4 regions of the Arthrobacter sp. 10N44_2 genome follow, and region 1 is predicted to be linked to each of the others. Evidence: riboswitches for the same ligand, from Rfam matches in the RefSeq annotation. Region 1 holds a riboswitch; each other region holds the start of a gene.
What was found. Region 1 has a riboswitch for thiamine pyrophosphate ahead of AC1DBX_RS00405 (bifunctional hydroxymethylpyrimidine kinase/phosphomethylpyrimidine kinase). Riboswitches for the same ligand answer to the same signal wherever they lie in the genome.
Positions count from the first base shown of each region.

Region 2: it holds a riboswitch for thiamine pyrophosphate, as region 1 does, so the genes downstream of both, thiC (phosphomethylpyrimidine synthase ThiC) here and AC1DBX_RS00405 (bifunctional hydroxymethylpyrimidine kinase/phosphomethylpyrimidine kinase) in region 1, are expected to answer to the same signal.
Region 3: it holds a riboswitch for thiamine pyrophosphate, as region 1 does, so the genes downstream of both, thiO (glycine oxidase ThiO) here and AC1DBX_RS00405 (bifunctional hydroxymethylpyrimidine kinase/phosphomethylpyrimidine kinase) in region 1, are expected to answer to the same signal.
Region 4: it holds a riboswitch for thiamine pyrophosphate, as region 1 does, so the genes downstream of both, AC1DBX_RS08785 (ECF transporter S component) here and AC1DBX_RS00405 (bifunctional hydroxymethylpyrimidine kinase/phosphomethylpyrimidine kinase) in region 1, are expected to answer to the same signal.

Region 1 covers NZ_JBFTHT010000001.1:76,611-80,813, forward strand. The annotation lists gene AC1DBX_RS00400 (Rne/Rng family ribonuclease) at 1-2,466, shown strand, start outside; TPP riboswitch at 2,615-2,712, shown strand; gene AC1DBX_RS00405 (bifunctional hydroxymethylpyrimidine kinase/phosphomethylpyrimidine kinase) at 2,695-4,203, shown strand, end outside.
Region 2 covers NZ_JBFTHT010000022.1:38,896-43,098, reverse strand. The annotation lists gene AC1DBX_RS18660 (VOC family protein) at 1-654, opposite strand, end outside; gene AC1DBX_RS18655 (amidohydrolase family protein) at 730-1,836, opposite strand; gene AC1DBX_RS18650 (GNAT family N-acetyltransferase) at 1,840-2,205, opposite strand; TPP riboswitch at 2,417-2,524, shown strand; gene thiC (phosphomethylpyrimidine synthase ThiC) at 2,520-4,203, shown strand, end outside.
Region 3 covers NZ_JBFTHT010000002.1:1,160-5,362, reverse strand. The annotation lists gene AC1DBX_RS02990 (RNB domain-containing ribonuclease) at 1-320, opposite strand, end outside; gene AC1DBX_RS02985 (ferritin-like fold-containing protein) at 359-1,033, shown strand; gene thiE (thiamine phosphate synthase) at 1,071-1,769, opposite strand; TPP riboswitch at 1,796-1,916, shown strand; gene thiO (glycine oxidase ThiO) at 1,910-3,220, shown strand; gene thiS (sulfur carrier protein ThiS) at 3,217-3,453, shown strand; gene AC1DBX_RS02965 (thiazole synthase) at 3,459-4,203, shown strand, end outside.
Region 4 covers NZ_JBFTHT010000006.1:81,748-85,950, reverse strand. The annotation lists gene AC1DBX_RS08790 (ABC transporter ATP-binding protein) at 1-1,419, opposite strand, end outside; gene AC1DBX_RS08785 (ECF transporter S component) at 1,448-2,095, opposite strand; TPP riboswitch at 2,162-2,305, opposite strand; gene AC1DBX_RS08780 (heme-degrading domain-containing protein) at 2,493-3,038, shown strand; gene AC1DBX_RS08775 (DUF4235 domain-containing protein) at 3,078-3,341, shown strand; gene mnhG (monovalent cation/H(+) antiporter subunit G) at 3,449-3,799, opposite strand; gene AC1DBX_RS08765 (MrpF/PhaF family protein) at 3,831-4,109, opposite strand; gene AC1DBX_RS08760 (Na+/H+ antiporter subunit E) at 4,106-4,203, opposite strand, start outside.

The sequences.
Region 1 (4,203 bases):
AACCGCCGTCGGCGCCGCAGCCGCGGCCGGCGCGGCCGCACCCGCACCTCTGCCGAGTCCGACACCGAGTCGGAAGGCACCGAAGAAGAGGGCGACGAAGGCTCCGAGTTGATCCTTGAAGACGGTGTGACCTCCCGCCGCCGCCGCCGCCGTCGCCGTGGAGACCAGGACCTCGAGCTGACCGGCGGGGAAGGCGACGATCCGCCCAACACGGTGACCCGCGTCCGTGCGCCGCGTGCCATGGCCGAGGCGCCGGTGAACAACCGCGTCACTTCCGTCAAGGGCTCCACCCGCCTGGAAGCCAAGAAGCAGCGCCGCCGCGAATCCCGCGACACCGGCCGCCGCCGTACCGTCATCACCGAGGCCGAGTTCCTGGCCCGCCGCGAGTCCGTGGACCGCCAGATGATCGTCCGCCAGCGCGACGACAGAATCCAGATCGGTGTCCTTGAAGACGGCGTCCTGGCCGAGCACTTCGTGTCCAAGACCCAGCAGGACTCCCTGATCGGCAACGTCTACCTGGGCAAGGTCCAGAACGTGCTGCCCTCCATGGAGGCCGCTTTCGTGGACATCGGCCGCGGCCGCAACGCCGTGCTCTACGCCGGTGAAGTGAACTGGGAGTCCGTCAACCTCGAGGGCAAGCAGCGCCGCATCGAGAACGCGCTGAAGTCCGGCGACTCCGTGCTGGTCCAGGTCACCAAGGACCCGGTCGGCCACAAGGGCGCCCGTCTCACCAGCCAGATCTCGCTGCCCGGCCGGTACCTCGTGTACGTGCCCGGCGGTTCCATGACCGGCATCTCCCGCAAGCTGCCCGACGTCGAACGCAACCGCCTCAAGCGGATCCTCAAGGACCGCCTGCCCGAGGACGCGGGCGTCATTGTCCGCACCGCGGCCGAGGGAGCTTCCGAGGAAGAGCTGACGCACGACATCAACCGCCTCCGCGCGCAGTGGGAAGGCATCGAGAGCCAGTCGACGTCCACCAAGATCCTCGCCCCCGAGCTGCTCTACGGCGAACCTGACCTGACCATCAAGGTGGTCCGGGACGTCTTCAACGAGGACTTCTCCAAGCTGATCGTCTCCGGCGAGGAAGCCTGGGACACCATCGAGGCCTACGTCACCTACGTCGCGCCGGACCTCGTGGGCCGGCTCGAGAAGTGGACCAAGGACACGGACATCTTCGCGGCCTGGCGCATCGACGAGCAGATCCACAAGGCCCTGGACCGGAAGGTCTTCCTGCCCTCGGGCGGTTCGCTCGTGATCGACCGCACCGAAGCCATGACCGTGGTGGACGTTAACACCGGCAAATTCACCGGCTCCGGCGGCAACCTCGAGGAAACCGTCACCAAGAACAACCTGGAAGCGGCCGAGGAAGTCGTCCGGCAGCTGCGCCTGCGCGACATTGGCGGCATCATCGTGATCGACTTCATCGACATGGTGCTCGAATCCAACCGCGACCTCGTGCTGCGCCGCATGGTGGAGTGCCTGGGCCGGGACCGGACTAAACACCAGGTGGCCGAGGTGACCTCGCTGGGCCTCGTGCAGATGACCCGCAAGCGGATGGGCACCGGGCTGCTGGAAGTCTTCGGCGAACAGTGCGAAACATGTGCGGGCCGCGGCATCGTCACCCACGACGAGCCGGTGGAGCACCGCCGCGCCAACACGGTCGCCGCGGAGCACTATGTGCCGCGCACCGAGGCGCAGCCTGCTGCCCGCCCGGAACGCAAGAGCCGTCGCCGCGGCCGCGGAGGCCAGGGCGGAGAGACCGCGCCGGCCGCACCCGCGCCCGTCCACGCCGAACCCACCGAGGCCGAACGCCACGCCAAGGCCGAGGCCACCCGTGCCGCGCTGGCCAACATCGCTGCCGCAGCGCACGCCGCGCACCTGCACGACGGGGAGGCAGCCGCAGCCAGCGACGCCGGGGCCCGCCAGGCCGCCGTCGACGCCGTCACGCAGCTCGCAGCCGCCGACGAGGCAGCCGGCCGCCCCGCAACGGTGCTGACGTTTGGCGGCGAGCAGGTGGCCCTGCCTTTCGTCGAGCACGCGGAGGACGCGCCGTCACCGGCCCTGACCCTGGACCTGCTGACCGAGGCCTTCGCAAACCTGGGCGAAGCCGAGGCCGGCAAGCCGGATCAGGCCGCCGGCCTGGCGGCCGGTCAGGCAGCAGCTGTTGCCGCACCGGAAGCCACGGCGCCCGAGGCGCCGTCGGCCGTCCGCGCTGCGGAGGCGCCGGCGTCACGCACAGCTGACACCACGACGCTGCGCGGCCGCCGCGGGCGCCGCAACCGGAGTGCCAGCCGCGCCCAGGGCGCAGCCAACGAAACCTCCGTGGAGCACCGCGAGGCAACCCGGCCGGCCGCGGCCGGATCGGTCCACGAGGCCAAGGCTCCCGCCGCGGCCGGGCCTGCGTCCATCCCGGCCGGCAACGAGCCGATCATCCTCGGCGTCGGCGTGCCGGCGTCGGAGCTGTAGTCCTCCGCGACTGACCACGTCCCCGTCCGGTCATTATTTCGACTGGTCGGGCTGCGGGTCCGGGTCAGGGCAGACGTAACATACGTCCGCCCGGGCCCGGGCCCGCTCGTGCGTTAACGGGTCCTCCGGGTGGCAAGGGCTAGGCTGGAACACTGACACGGGGTGCCGGGCACCGGGCCGGCTGAGATCCAGACCCGTTGAACCTGTCCGGTTAGCACCGGCGAAGGGATGTCTTCCTTGTCCGCGAGATCGAATCCGTCCGAGTTCCTCCCGCCCAATTTTCTGCACAACGAGTCTCTGCCGGCCCCGCCGCGCATTCCCCGCGTGCTGGCCATCGCCGGCTCCGATCCCTCCGGCGGGGCCGGAATCCAGGCCGACCTGAAGAGCATCGCGGCGAACGGCGGCTACGGCATGGCCGCCATCACCGCCCTGACAGCGCAGAACACCCAGGGCGTGCGCGCCGTCCACGTCCCCCCGGCGGCGTTCCTCACGGCGCAGCTGGACGCCATCAGCGACGACATCGGCATCGACGCCGTCAAGATCGGCATGCTCGGTGACGCCGCCGTGATCGACGCCGTCCGCAGCTGGCTGGAAAAGGTGCGCCCCGCCGTCGTCGTCCTGGACCCGGTGATGGTCGCCACCAGCGGGGACCGGCTCCTGCAGGAATCCGCCGAGGCCGCCCTGCAGGCCCTCCTGCCGCTGGCGGACCTCATCACGCCCAACCTCGCCGAACTCGCCATCCTGCTCAAGGAACCCGTCGCTGCCGACTGGACCGAGGCCCTGGCGCAGGGCAAGCGGCTGGCCGCCCTGACCGGCACCACCGTCCTGGTTAAGGGCGGACACCTCCAGGGCGCCGGGCGGGGGGACGGGCATGCCCACGACGCCGACGGCCACGACGCCGACGCCGGCACCGGCTGCCCGGATGCGCTGGTCAACACCGGCGGCCTGCTCGGCCAGGAAACGGTGGTGGTGCCGGGGGAGCGGATCGCGACGCGCAACAGCCACGGCACCGGATGCTCCCTGTCCTCGGCCATGGCCACCGTGCAGGCCCGGGTGGGGGACTGGGAAGCGGCGCTGCGGGAAGTCAAGCCGTGGCTGCTGGGCGCGCTCCGCGGAGCCTCGGCCCTGGACGTCGGCTCGGGCAACGGCCCGGTCCACCACTTCCACCACCTGCAGCACCTCCAGGCCGGGCACGGTCCGGCGGCGGGGGAGTTCGCCGCAGCCCTGCGCGCAGGAGCCGCGGATGATCTTGAGGCGATCTACGCCCTGGACTTCGTCCGCGGACTGGCCGACGGCACCTTGCCCGAGCACGAGTTCGCGTACTACCTCGCCCAGGACGCCATCTACCTCAACGGCTACTCCCGGGTCCTGGCCCGGGCCGCGGCGATTGCCCCCACCGAGGCCGAGCAGCTGTTCTGGGCCCGTTCGGCGCAGACCTGCCTGGAGGTCGAATCCGAGCTGCACCGTTCCTGGCTCAGCACGCGCCCCACGGCCTCCACCCTGGGCCCGGTCACGAAAGCGTATGTGGACCACCTGCTGGCCGCCTCTGTCTCCGGCAGCTATGGCGTCCTCGTGGCGGCGGCGCTGCCCTGCTTCTGGCTCTACGCCGAGGTCGGTTCCACGCTGCACCGGGAGTTCCTGGCCGGCGGCGCCCCCGGGGAGCACCCCTACGCCGGCTGGCTGCGGACCTACGCCGACGAGGACTTCGCCGCCGCGACCCGGCAGGCCATCGCGTAC
Region 2 (4,203 bases), on a different contig from region 1:
GCCGCCGGCCGAGACGAACAGCGCCTGGCCGTGCCAGCCCGCGGTCTTTTCGAAGCCGAGCGTGCCGACATAGAAATCATGCGCCGACTGGACGTCGCCGACCTGCAGGTGGACGTGCCCGACGCCGGCGGCGGCCTGGCGCTGGCCGGCCACGGACTCCTCGGTCAGGTATTGCTGCAGGTAGCGCTGCGGCGGCAGGGCGAGACTGTCCATGACGACGTTCTTGCCCTCCCAGGACCACGCCGCCCGCGGCCGGTCCCAGTACAGCTCGATGCCGTTGCCTTCGGGGTCGTTGAAGTAGAACGCCTCGCTGACGAGGTGGTCCGCGCTGCCGGTGAAGGACTGGGGCTCGTACTGGGCCGCGGTGGCGATGGTGGCCGCCAGGGAGTGCTGGTCCTCGAAGAGGAGGGCGGTGTGGAAGAGCCCGGCCTCGCCGCGGGAAGGTAGATTCAGGCCCGGGGCAGGCGCCAGATGCACCAGCGGCTTCTGCTGGCGCCCAAGGTAGAGCCCGCCGTCCTCTTCGGCCACAGTCTCCAGGCCGAGGGCGCGCTGGTAGTAGTCGGTCATGAGCTTCATGTCGCCGACCTTGAGCATCACGGTGCCCATGGTGAGTTCGGCAGGAAGGAGGTCCTGGGTGCTGGCTTCTGCGGTCATGGCAATGCTCCGTGGATTCTGTAGCCACCGGCCTTCGGCGACTCTACGTAAAGATAAATTACTTGAAGCTTCAATTTATTCCAAAACATGGACTGGCGCCCGGTCTACCGGCAGCCCACGCAGCACGATGTGCCGGATCCGGCGGAGCGTGGCCGGATTGCTCCGCGGATCCTCGGCGGTGACGAGGACGTCAGCGCTTGCCCCTTCACCGATGGACTCCGCGCCGAGCCAGGTCCGCGCAGACCAGCTCGCGGCGTCGAGGGCGGCAGCGGCGGGAAGGCCGGCGGCGTGCAGGGCCTGGATCTCGTCCACGATCCTGCCATGGCTGATCACGCTGCCGGCATCGGTACCGGCATAGATCGCCAGCCCGGCCTCGTGGGCTTCGAGGATCCGCTCCGCCCGGCGCTCCCACAGCGAGCGCATGTGGGCTGCGTAGCGGGGGAACTTGGCCGCCGCCCGGGCGGCGATGTCCGGGAACGTGGCGATGTTGATCAGGGTGGGCACGATAGGAACACCCTGTTCGAGGAAGCGCGGCAGGTGCCGCGGCAGCAGCCCGGTGGCGTGCTCGATGCAGTCGATCCCGGCGTCGAGCATGTCATCGAGGGTGTCTTCGGCGAAGCAGTGTGCGGTGACGCGGGCCCCCTCATCGTGGGCGGCCTGGACGGCGTCCTTGATGGTCCGGGCGGGAAAACTGGCGGCGAGGTCGCCGGCGTCGCGGTCGATCCAGTCCCCCACGAGCTTGACCCAGCCATCACCCGCGCGGGCCTGCTTGCGCACGGCCTCGACGAGATCCTCCGGTTCGACCTCGACGGCCAGGCCCGGCAGGTAGCGCCGGGTCCTGGCGAGATGCCTGCCGGAACGGATGATCCGGGGCAGGTCCGCGCGCTGCTGGAGCCAGCGTGTGTTGTGGACGGCGCCGGCGTCGCGGACCAGGAGTGTCCCGGCGTCGCGGTCCGCCAGGGCCTGGGATTCCGCGGTGTCCTCGGTAACGTCCCCGCCCGGGCCGAGGCCGATGTGGCAGTGTGCGTCCACGAGGCCGGGCATGACCCAGCCGTCGAGCACGAGGTCCGGCGCGGCGGCCGGACGGCGGAAGGTCAGCAGGCCGCCCACCGACCAGAGCCCGCGGCGTTCATGGTCCGCCGCGGTGAGGATGGGGCCGCTGAACTTGATGATGCCGGTCATGACCTAAAGCCTAATCCGCATGACGATCCGCCGGCCAAGACCGTCCAGCCCCAGCTGCGCTTCGTGGATCCGCAGGGCGCCCAACGCCTGTCCTGGCTGGGCGAGTTCCTCGAAACCGCAGCTCGCATAAAACGGCGCATTGAACGGGACGCCTGCGAAGGTGCAAAGCGTCATCGATAAATTGCCACGGCTCCGGGCCGCATCAAGGGCCGCCTCCACCAGGGACCGTCCTATCCCCCGCCCGGCGGAGTCCGGCTGCACGGAGAGTTGTTCCAGATGGGCCTGGCCGCCGACCTCGTCAACGCGGGCAAACCCTACGGGCGGGTTTCCGGCGACAAGTATGAAGATCGGCTCAACCGGCGTCGTCAACTCCGGAGCCGGGAGCGTCTGGTTCCCCAGCTCCGCTTCGAGGATGCGGTCTGCTTAGGCCTCGAGAACCGGCAGCGCCGGGAGGTCTTCCGGCGTCGCCATCCGGATGCGGGGCACGGCCCTGGGCAGAGTCACAATGCCACGCTAACACCGCGGCCCGACCGCACTCCGTCACACTCGAGGGCCGGCCGGCGGTGCGTGGTAGTTTCGTCTACGACCACACGGGTGCCCCTGCAGGGGCTGAGATCGGGCTGACGCAGCCTGCGACCGTTGAACCTGTCCGGGTAATGCCGGCGAAGGAAGTGAGCTTTTCCGTGAACACCCAAGTGACACAGCACAGCCCTGTCCAAATTCAGTCCGCAGCCACCACGCAGTCGCTGAAGTCCCACTCGCTGGCCTTCAGCACGGATCCGGAGCACGGCATCCGCGTGCCGGTGACCGAGATCGCCCTGGAACCCTCCCCGGGCGGCATCCGGAACCCGCCGTTCCGGGTGTACCGCACTGCCGGACCGGGCAGCGATCCGGTCCGCGGGCTGGAGCCGTTCCGCACCCCCTGGATTGAGGCCAGGGCGGACACCGAACCCTACGCCGGCCGTGAACGGGAGCTGCTCGACGACGGCAAATCGGCGGTGCGCCGCGGTGCGGCGTCGGCCGAGTGGCGGGGCGGCCGGCCGGTGCCGCGCCGGGCCGCTGAGGGCAGGACCGTCACGCAGATGCGCTACGCCCGGGACGGTGTCATCACCCCGGAAATGCGGTTCGTCGCGCTGCGCGAGAACTGCGATGTGGAGCTGGTGCGCAGCGAGGTGGCCGCGGGCCGCGCGATCATTCCCAACAACGTCAACCACCCCGAATCCGAGCCGATGATCATCGGCAAGTCGTTCCTGGTGAAAATCAACGCCAATATCGGCAACTCCGCCGTGACCAGCTCCATCGCCGAGGAGGTCGACAAACTCCAGTGGGCCACGCAGTGGGGCGCGGACACCGTCATGGACCTCTCCACCGGGGATGACATCCACACCACGCGCGAGTGGATCATCCGTAATTCCCCCGTCCCCATCGGAACGGTCCCGATCTACCAGGCGCTGGAGAAGGTGAACGGTGAGGCGAACGCCCTGACCTGGGAGATCTTCCGGGACACCGTGATCGAACAGTGCGAGCAGGGCGTGGACTACATGACCATCCACGCGGGCGTGCTGCTGCGGTATGTGCCCCTGACGGCCAACCGGGTCACCGGCATCGTGTCCCGCGGCGGTTCCATCATGGCTGGCTGGTGCCTGGCGCACCACCGGGAGAACTTTCTGTACACCCACTTCGATGAGCTGTGCGAGATCTTCGCACGCTACGACGTCGCGTTCTCGCTGGGCGACGGGCTGCGGCCGGGCGCGACGGCGGATGCCAACGACGCGGCACAGTTCGCCGAACTGGACACCCTGGCCGAGCTCACGCAGCGGGCCTGGGACTTCGACGTGCAAGTCATGGTGGAGGGCCCCGGGCATGTGCCCTTCCACCTCGTCCGGGAAAACGTGGAGCGCCAGCAGGAACTCTGCAAGGGCGCCCCGTTTTACACACTCGGGCCGCTCGTCACGGACATCGCACCGGGCTATGACCACATCACCTCGGCGATCGGCGCCACCGAAATCGCCCGCTACGGCACTGCCATGCTCTGCTACGTCACGCCCAAGGAACACCTCGGGCTGCCGGACAAGGACGATGTGAAGACGGGCGTGATCACTTACAAGATCGCCGCCCATGCCGCGGACCTCGCCAAGGGCCACCCCGGCGCGCACGAACGCGACGATGCCCTGTCCAAGGCAAGGTTCGAGTTCCGCTGGCGGGACCAGTTCGCGCTGTCCCTGGACCCGGTCACGGCCGAGGCCTTCCATGATGAGACGCTTCCCGCGGAGCCGGCCAAGACAGCCCACTTCTGCTCGATGTGCGGTCCGAAGTTCTGCTCCATGCGGATCAGCCAGGACATCCGGGACGAATACGGATCAGCAG
Region 3 (4,203 bases), on a different contig from region 1:
TCGGCGTCCAGCGCCCCGCCCGGGGCGACAAAGGAGGGGACGTCGGCGATGGCGTAGAAGACCTTGTAGCCGCCGTTGCTCCGTTCGATAAACAGGGCCTGGTCCAGGTCGGTGGACGATGCCGGATCGATGGTCACGAACTCGACGTGCGTGAGGTCAAGGTCCGGGAGCTTGTGCTCGGCCACCGCCGCCTCCGCGTCGCGCAGCACATCCTCGGGGAACGGGCCGGGCAGTTCCAGCGTGGTGCGCAACGCCTTGAGTGCCCCGGCAAGCTGGTTCTGCTGCTCGTGGACACTGGGGGTCAGGCGATGATGGGACACGAAAATCAGGGTAGCCCGATTTCCGCTATTAGTCTTGGATGATGAGCGCAACTGCGGACGATCCTGCCCTCTACAACAGCTTCATTGCCGACCTGCTGGGAGTCTTGGCGTACGGCGAGCTTTCCGCCTTCGAGCGGCTGTCCTCGAGTGCCCGGTATTCGCCCACGCTGCATGACCGTGCGTTGCTGGGCAGGATGGCGGTGGTCGAGTTCCAGCATTACGAACTCGTCCGAATCCGGCTCGAACACATGGGCCTGGATACGGAGGCCGCCATGCTGCCGTTCCAGCCCGCGGTGGACCACTTCCACGAACGCACGCGCCCGTCGGACTGGTACGAGGCCCTCATGAAGGCCTACGTGATCGACACGGTCGCCGCGGACTTTTACAGCGTCGTGGGCCGGTACGTCGACGCCGCGACCCGTGAGTTGATCGGGCAGGTTCGCTCCACCGGTGAGTCCACGGCCGTGCTGCAGGCGCGCATCAAGGCGGCCCTGGCCGATGACCCCCGGCTGGCGTCGCGCCTGGCGTTGTGGGCCAGGCGTCTGCTGGGGGAAGTACTGAACCACGCCCAGCGTGTCAGCGCTGAGCACGCGTTCCTCGGCGGACTGTCGGGGCTCGACGACGCCGGCGCCCGGGCGCTGGTCAATGGCCTGGCGGCCGAACTTGCAGCGAACCACGCGCGCCGGATGACGGAGCTGGGTCTCGCCGGATAGTTTCAGTGCCGGCCGGCATTACGGTCTGGGGACCTGCTTAGGATGCGGCGGCGTCCAGCGCCGCCAGCAAGGCTCCGGCGGCGTGGGCCGGATCAGTGGCGTCGGTGATCGCCCGGACCACGACGATCCGCCGGGCACCGGCATCGACTACCTGCTCCACGTTACTGAGGTCGATCCCGCCGATCGCGAACCACGGCAGCACGCTTTCGTCGACCTTGCCGGTTCCCTCCGCGTCCGCCCCGCCGATCGCCTGGGCGGCGTAGCGCACCAGATCGAGGCCGACGGCGGCGCGTCCGGGCTTGGTGGGCGTCGCCCACACGGGGCCCACACAGAAATAATCGAGCCCTTTGCGGCCTGGCGCGGCAGCGATGGCGGCGTCCACCTGCTTCGGGCTGTGGGTGGACAGGCCGATCACGGCATCCTTGCCGAGAAAGCCGCGGGCGGCGTCGAGCGAAATGTCCTTCTGGCCGACATGGAACACCGGAGCCCCGGACAGGGAGGCGATGTCCGCCCGGTCATTGACGGCCCACAGCCGCCCGTGGCGCTGCGCCGCGGTGTGCAGGACCTCCAGCAGTTCCAGCTCCTCGGAGGCCTCGAGCGACTTGTCGCGCAACTGGATGATGTCCACGCCGCCGGCGAAGGCGGCGTCCACGAAGTCCTCGAAGTCGCCGCGGTCCCTGCGGGCGTCGGTGCAGAGATAGAGGCGGGCGGTGGTGTGGAGAGGGTCCTGGCTCATGGGACCAGCCTAGTTCCTCTAAACTGGGCGCATACCGCGGGAGCCCGCAGCAGCCATGTCGCCGCTGCCCGGCTGAGAGGGCGTCAGAGCCGACCGCTTGACCTGATCCGGCTAGTACCGGCGTAGGGAAGGAATTCTTCATGGGCACACGAGCAGGCCGTGCAGCCGGAGCCGCAAATGACGCCGCCGCCCAGGTTTGTGACACAGGGACCGGTACCGCAGAGGGAATCATCGCGGGGGACACGACTGCCGACGTGGCCGTGATCGGCGGCGGGGTGATCGGCCATGGCATCGCGTTCGAGGCCATCCGCTCGGGCCGATCCGTGGTCCTGATCGATGATGCTCCCGGCAGCGGAGCCAGCTGGGCCGCGGCCGGCATGCTGGCCCCCGTGAGTGAACTGCACTACCAGGAGGAACAGCTCCTGGAACTGATGCTTGAAGCCTCCCGGTTGTGGCCAGGATTCGCTGCGGCTCTAGACGCCGGTGCCGCTGGCGCGGATTCGCCGGCAGGTACCGGCTACTTAACGACGCCGACCCTGGCGGTGGGGGCCGACGCGGCGGACCGGCGCGCGCTCGCGGACTTGAGGGAAGTCCAGCAGGCATGCGGCCTGGCCGTGGAGCCGCTGACAGTGCGCGAGGCGCGCACCCGGGAGCCCCTGCTGAGTCCCGGCATCTCGTGTGCCTTCGACATCCCGGCCGACCACCAGGTGGACCCCCGCCTGCTGATCACCCGGCTCGCGGGCGTGCTCGGTGCGGAAGGCGGCAGCTTCGTCCGGCGGCGCGCGGCAGGCCTGCTGTGGCAGGACGGACAGGTGGCGGGTGTGCGGTTGGCCGGCGGCGGTACCGTGCGGGCTGCCGAGACCGTGGTCGCCAACGGGCTCGGCGCCGCCGCGCTCGAGGAGCTGCCGGCCGGGCTGGCGCTGCCGCTGCGGCCCGTCTACGGCGACATCCTCCGGCTCCGCGTGCCTCCGCATCTGCAGCCGCTGCTCACGGCCACCGTGCGGGGCATGGTGCGCGGCATCCCGGTGTACATCGTCCCCCGCCAGGACGGCACCGTGGTGATCGGGGCCACCCAGCGGGAGGATGGACCGTCGGATCCGCACGCAGTTTCCGCCGGCGGCATTTACCAGCTGCTGCGGGATGCCCAGCAGCTGGTGCCTGCGGTCGCCGAGCTGGAGCTTTTGGAAGCCACGGCGCGGGCGCGGCCAGGAACCCCGGACAATGCCCCGCTGCTGGGGCGGGTCGCACAAGCGGACGGCGGCGACGTCCCGGGACTCATCATCGCCACAGGATTCTTCCGGCACGGCGTCCTGCTGACCCCCGCCGCTGCCGCCGTGTGCCGGCAACTCATGGACTTCACGCCGGACCCGCGCTGGGCCGGGTTCCGCCCCGACCGTTTTTCCCGCCTCCCGGTTACGTCCGGGGACAGCCCCAAGAAGGAAGCAGCATGAACATCCGACTTAACGGAACGGATCAGAGCGTCGCCGACGGCGCCTCCGTCTCCACACTCGTCAGCCAGCTCACTGGCCGGAGCATCGGCCCCGACGGCCGCGCCGCCGACGGGCGGAAGCTCGGTGTCGCCGTCGCCCGCAACGCCGAAGTGGTGCCGCGCAGCCAGTGGCACGCCACGGCGCTCGCCGACGGCGACGACGTCGAACTTGTCACGGCAGTCCAGGGAGGATGACCAGCATGAACGAGACGACGTTCGCAGGAACACAGGCCGTCCCCATGACCGGTGCGGTGGCCGATCCGTTCGTGGTCGACGGCGTAAGGCTCGGCTCCCGCCTCATCATGGGAACCGGCGGTGCGCCGAGCCTGGACGGGCTCGGGGCGGCGCTGGTGGCGTCCGGGACGGAGCTGACCACGGTGGCGATGCGCCGCTATTCGCCGGCGGAGACGGGCTCGCTGTTCCAGCTGCTCGAGGACCATCAGATCCGGGTACTGCCCAACACGGCAGGCTGCTTCACCGCCAAGGACGCCGTCCTCACCGCCGAGCTGGCGCGGGAGGCCCTGGAAACGGACTGGGTCAAGCTCGAAGTCATTGCCGACGAGCACACATTGCTGCCGGACGCCGTCGAACTCGTGGACGCAACCGAACAGCTCGTGGCCCGAGGCTTCAAGGTCTTCGCCTACACGAACGACGACCCCGTGCTTGCCCTCCGGCTCGAAAACCTCGGCGCGACGGCCGTGATGCCGTTGGGCGCCCCGATCGGCACCGGACTGGGCATCCTGAACCCGCACAACATCGAGCTGATCGTCTCGCGCGCGTCCGTGCCCGTGGTGCTGGATGCCGGGATCGGCACGGCCTCGGACGCTGCCCTAGCGATGGAACTCGGCTGCGACGCCGTGCTGTTGGCTACGGCGGTGACCCGTGCGCAGAATCCGGTGCTCATGGGCGAGGCCTTCAAACATGCCGTCATCGCCGGCAGGCTGG
Region 4 (4,203 bases), on a different contig from region 1:
CACAGTGGCTACCGAAAGGCGCCGCTTCTCGCCGCCGGAGAGCGTGTAGGGGTTGGCGTCCACAAGCTCCGTCAGCCGCAGCCGCTCCAGCAGTTCGTCCACGCGGTCTTCGCCGTAGCCGAGGTGGCGCGGTCCGAACATGAGCTCGTCGAGGACCTTGCCGGTAACGAACTGGTGCTCGGGTTCCTGGAAGACGGTTCCGATCCTGGCGATCAGCTGCTGGGCCTTCCACCGGTAGGGATCGGGTCCGGCGCCGTCGCGTACGCGGCCACTGGAGCGACCGCTGGAGTGACCGGTGGCGGGGCTGCTCAGCTCCGCCGTGGCCGAGACTGTTCCCGCGACGGGCCGCAGGAGACCGGCCAGCGTCAGCGCCAGGGTGGACTTCCCTGTGCCGTTCTGTCCGGTGATGGTCAGCGCCTCGCCGGCGCGGACCCGGACCGAGACCCCGGACTGGACCGGACGCGGCGCGATGGTGCGGAAGCCGTCGCGCAGCCCGGCCCGCCGCGGCCGTTCGCGGGACACCGCGAGCGCGTCGGCCGCGAGCAGAGTCTGTCCCGCGCCCCGCGCCGGTGTCCGCATCCGCGTCGCCGGGACGTAGCCCGGCACCCAGACGCCCGCACCGATGAGCATGTCCCGCGCCTCGGCCAGGACCCGGTCCGGCGGTCCGTCAATCAAGACCGCGGAGTCCGTGGCGGACCCTGGCTGCAGCACCACGATCCTGTCCACCAGGTCTTTCCAGACCCCCACCCGGTGCTCCACGACCACCAGCGTGGCGCCTGTCTTGTCCAGGCAGCGGCCCACAGCGTCGCGGACCTCCAGGACGCCCGTGGGGTCGAGGTTGGCGGTCGGCTCGTCGAGCAGCAGCAGCCCTGGCCGCATCGCGAGGATCCCGGCGAGCGCGAGCCGTTGCTTTTGGCCGCCGGAGAGGGCCGCCGTCGGGTGGTCCAGCGGCAGCTGTCCCAGCCCGACGTCGTCGAGGGCCTCGCGCACGCGCGGCCAGATCTCCGCCGCCGGGACGGCGAGGTTCTCCGCCCCGAAGGCGACGTCGTCGCCGAGGCGGGAGAGCACCACCTGCGTTTCCGGGTCCTGCTGCACCAGCCCGGCGCGGCCGCGCTGCGCCCGTGGCGCGGCACCGTCGATCAGGAGGCTGCCGGTCTCGTCTGCATCTTCGGCTTCGCCGGAGTCGCCGGAGTCGCCGGGGTCCCCGGAGTCGCCGGCCGCGCCGTCGCCCAGAACGCCGGCCAGGGCGTGGAGCAGCGTCGACTTGCCGGCGCCGGAGGGCCCCAGCAGGAGCACGCGCTCCCCCGGCTGGATGTCCAGGTCAAGGCCGCTGACGGCGGGCCTGGTCCGTCCGGCATGCCGCCAGCCCCAGCCGCGGGCCGTGACGGCGGCCGGCCGGACGCCCGGTGAAGATCTCATGATTCTCTGCAGGATTCAGCGACGGGGCTCAGGAGAAGACGGGCTCCGTGGCGGCCTTGCGGGAGGCAAAGGAGCCCAGCACTCCGGTTTTCGCCAGGCCGCGGGTGGCGAGCCAGGCCAGTCCGCCGGCAATCACTGCGCCGGAGATCGTGGTGAAGACGATGTAGGCGAGCTTGTCGCCGGCTTCGTAGGCGATGTTCCAGCCCCACGGCAGGAAGGAGTCGTTCAGGCCGCAGAAGAGGCCAGCGCCGGCGCCGGCCAGCACGGAGACGGGCAGGTTGAACTTCTTGTAGAGGAAGGCCGCGAAGACCAGTTCGGCGCCGAGGCCCTGCAGGATGCCGGAGATCAGCACCGTGGTGCCGTACTGCGAACCCATGATGAGCTCGCCGGTGGCCGCGACGGTTTCGCAGAAGAGCGCGGCGCCCGGCTTGCGGATGATGAGCATGCCCAGCACCGCCGGGATCATCCAGCCGCCGGCGTAGAGTCCGCTCAACGGCGGGTAGACCGCGTTGACCGGAGTCGAGATCAGGTTCGCGCCCTGGGACCAGGCCCAGAAAATGACGCCGCCGGCAACGGCGATCAACGCGGCCACCACAATGTCCACCACGCGCCAGCTGTAGTTGCGCCGGGCGGATGAACGGCTGGCGGAACCATGCTGTGCTGAAATATCTGTCATGTCGTCCTCCTGAGGAACAGGAGGGGAGGGTGCGCCGGCCGGTCTCGGCTTCCGCCGCCCTCCGCGCATCCTGAGAACTCGACTCCCTTGCGCCGGTACTAACCGGATCAGGTTCGAGGGTCTGCGGCTGTCCGCACTCTCAGCGCCCACCAAAGGTTTCCCCGGATTTTTCCGGCGATGCCCGACGGCGGCGCTCCCCTGTCGTAATTATTTTCGCCCTTGTGGGCTGGCTCAGTTTACACCCGGACGGCCGGGATTTCAGTGGTGTGCCGTCACAATCGTGGACCGGACGGCGGCAGTCCCGGCGGCCCGGAAATCCCTCTTGGTAGAGTCGTCGTGCCGGACCCCCGGACCCGCCAGCGGGCGGCCTCGTCACCCACCGGAAAGCTGGAATATTTTGTCGCACACACCGGTCACCCAAGATCCCTCCGGGGAATACGATCCCGACTCCAATGAGCCGCAGCCGCGGGGTTCCCTGGCGGCGCTCATTGGCCGCGTGCTGGCCGAGATAGAGGCGCTCCAGTTCGCGTCGTTCAGCAAGGATGACGCCCTGGACCTCGGGCTCCTCCTTGTCGAGCTGGGCAGGCAACGCTCGCTGCCCATTGCCGTCGACATCACCAAAGGCGAGCAGGTGCTCTTCCACGCCGCGCTGGACGGCGCCACACCGGACAATGAGCGCTGGATCAACGCCAAAAAGCGCACCGCCATGCGGTACGAGGTCCCGTCCCTGCTGGTGGGCCTCCGGGCCCGCGCTGCCGGCGGAAGGATCGAGGACAACGCCTGGTGGGATCAGTCGGAGTTCGCCGCCCACGGCGGGGCGTTTCCCATTTACGTGCGCGGCACGGGCGCCGTCGCCGTCGTCACCGTCTCCGGCCTGCCCCAGAAGGCGGATCACGAACTCGTGGTCGAGGCCCTGCGGATGGTCCTCACCCCGGAACGCTAGGCTAGGGGAAAACCGTTCCCGTCCCAAGGAGACCGAAGAATGAACATCCTCATCAAGCTGCTCGGCACCGGCGTCAGCCTCCTGGCCGGCTTTGCCGGCACCAAGCTGGTGGACACCATGTGGGAAAAGTCCACGGGCAACAAGCCGCCCAAGGGCCAGGAGGACGACGTTCCCACCACCCTGCGCTCGGCCCTGACGTTCGCCCTGATCTCCGCCTCGGTCAGCGCCATCATCCAGGTGCTCGCCAACCGCGGCACCCAGCGCGCGATCACCCGCTTCGCCAAGACCCAGGACGTCGTCTGACCTGACGCGACTGGCCGCGGCGCCCGCCGCGGCAGTCGAAGGCCCCGGCCGGGTCCGCCGGGCCGGACGGGGCGACGTGCGGCCGGGTCCGCCTGGCCAGACGGGGCTCAGCGGTCGTCGTCGTCGTCCGCTCCGTGCGTGGCCGCCTGCTGGGCGGCCTTCTGGACTACCGCCTCGAGCTCGTCGGAGCTCAGCAGCTCCGGGTGCAGGTGCTTGGTCCGGTAGCCGGCCCGACCCACCATGTGGGCGGACACGGGGACGGTGAGCAGCTGGAAGAGCCAGGCCACCAGCAGGACGGGCCACACCGACCAGGTGCGCATCTGCAGGCCGAGGGCCGCCAGCAGCAGGAACAGGCCGAGGACCTGCGGTTTGGTGGCCGCGTGCATCCTGCTCATGAGGTCCGGGAATCGCAGCAGCCCGATGGCGGCCGCGAGGGACATCAGGGCTCCGGTCACCATGAACACGGCGGAGACGGCGTCGATCACTGTGTCAGGATTCACGGACGCCCTCCCGCCTGTCGGCCACGAACCGGGCCACGGTGACCGAGCCGACGAATCCGATCAGGGAAATCGCAACGAGCAGCATCAGGTTGTTCAGGTGCCGGTTGGCGGCCATGTCGATGCACAGGGCCGCGCCGAAGATGGCCAGCAGCACGTCGGCGGCCAGAACCCGGTCCAGCAGCGAGGGCCCCCGCGCGATCCGGACGATCGCCCCCGCGGCGGCCAGGGACAGTACGACGGCGGTCACCGTCAGGACGGTCTGCATCATGCGGGGGTCTCCTGTGTCAGGGCGGAAAGTTCGGCTTTGGTCCCCATGATCCGGATCAGCCCGGCCTCGGTGTCCCGGACCTCTTTGCGCAGCT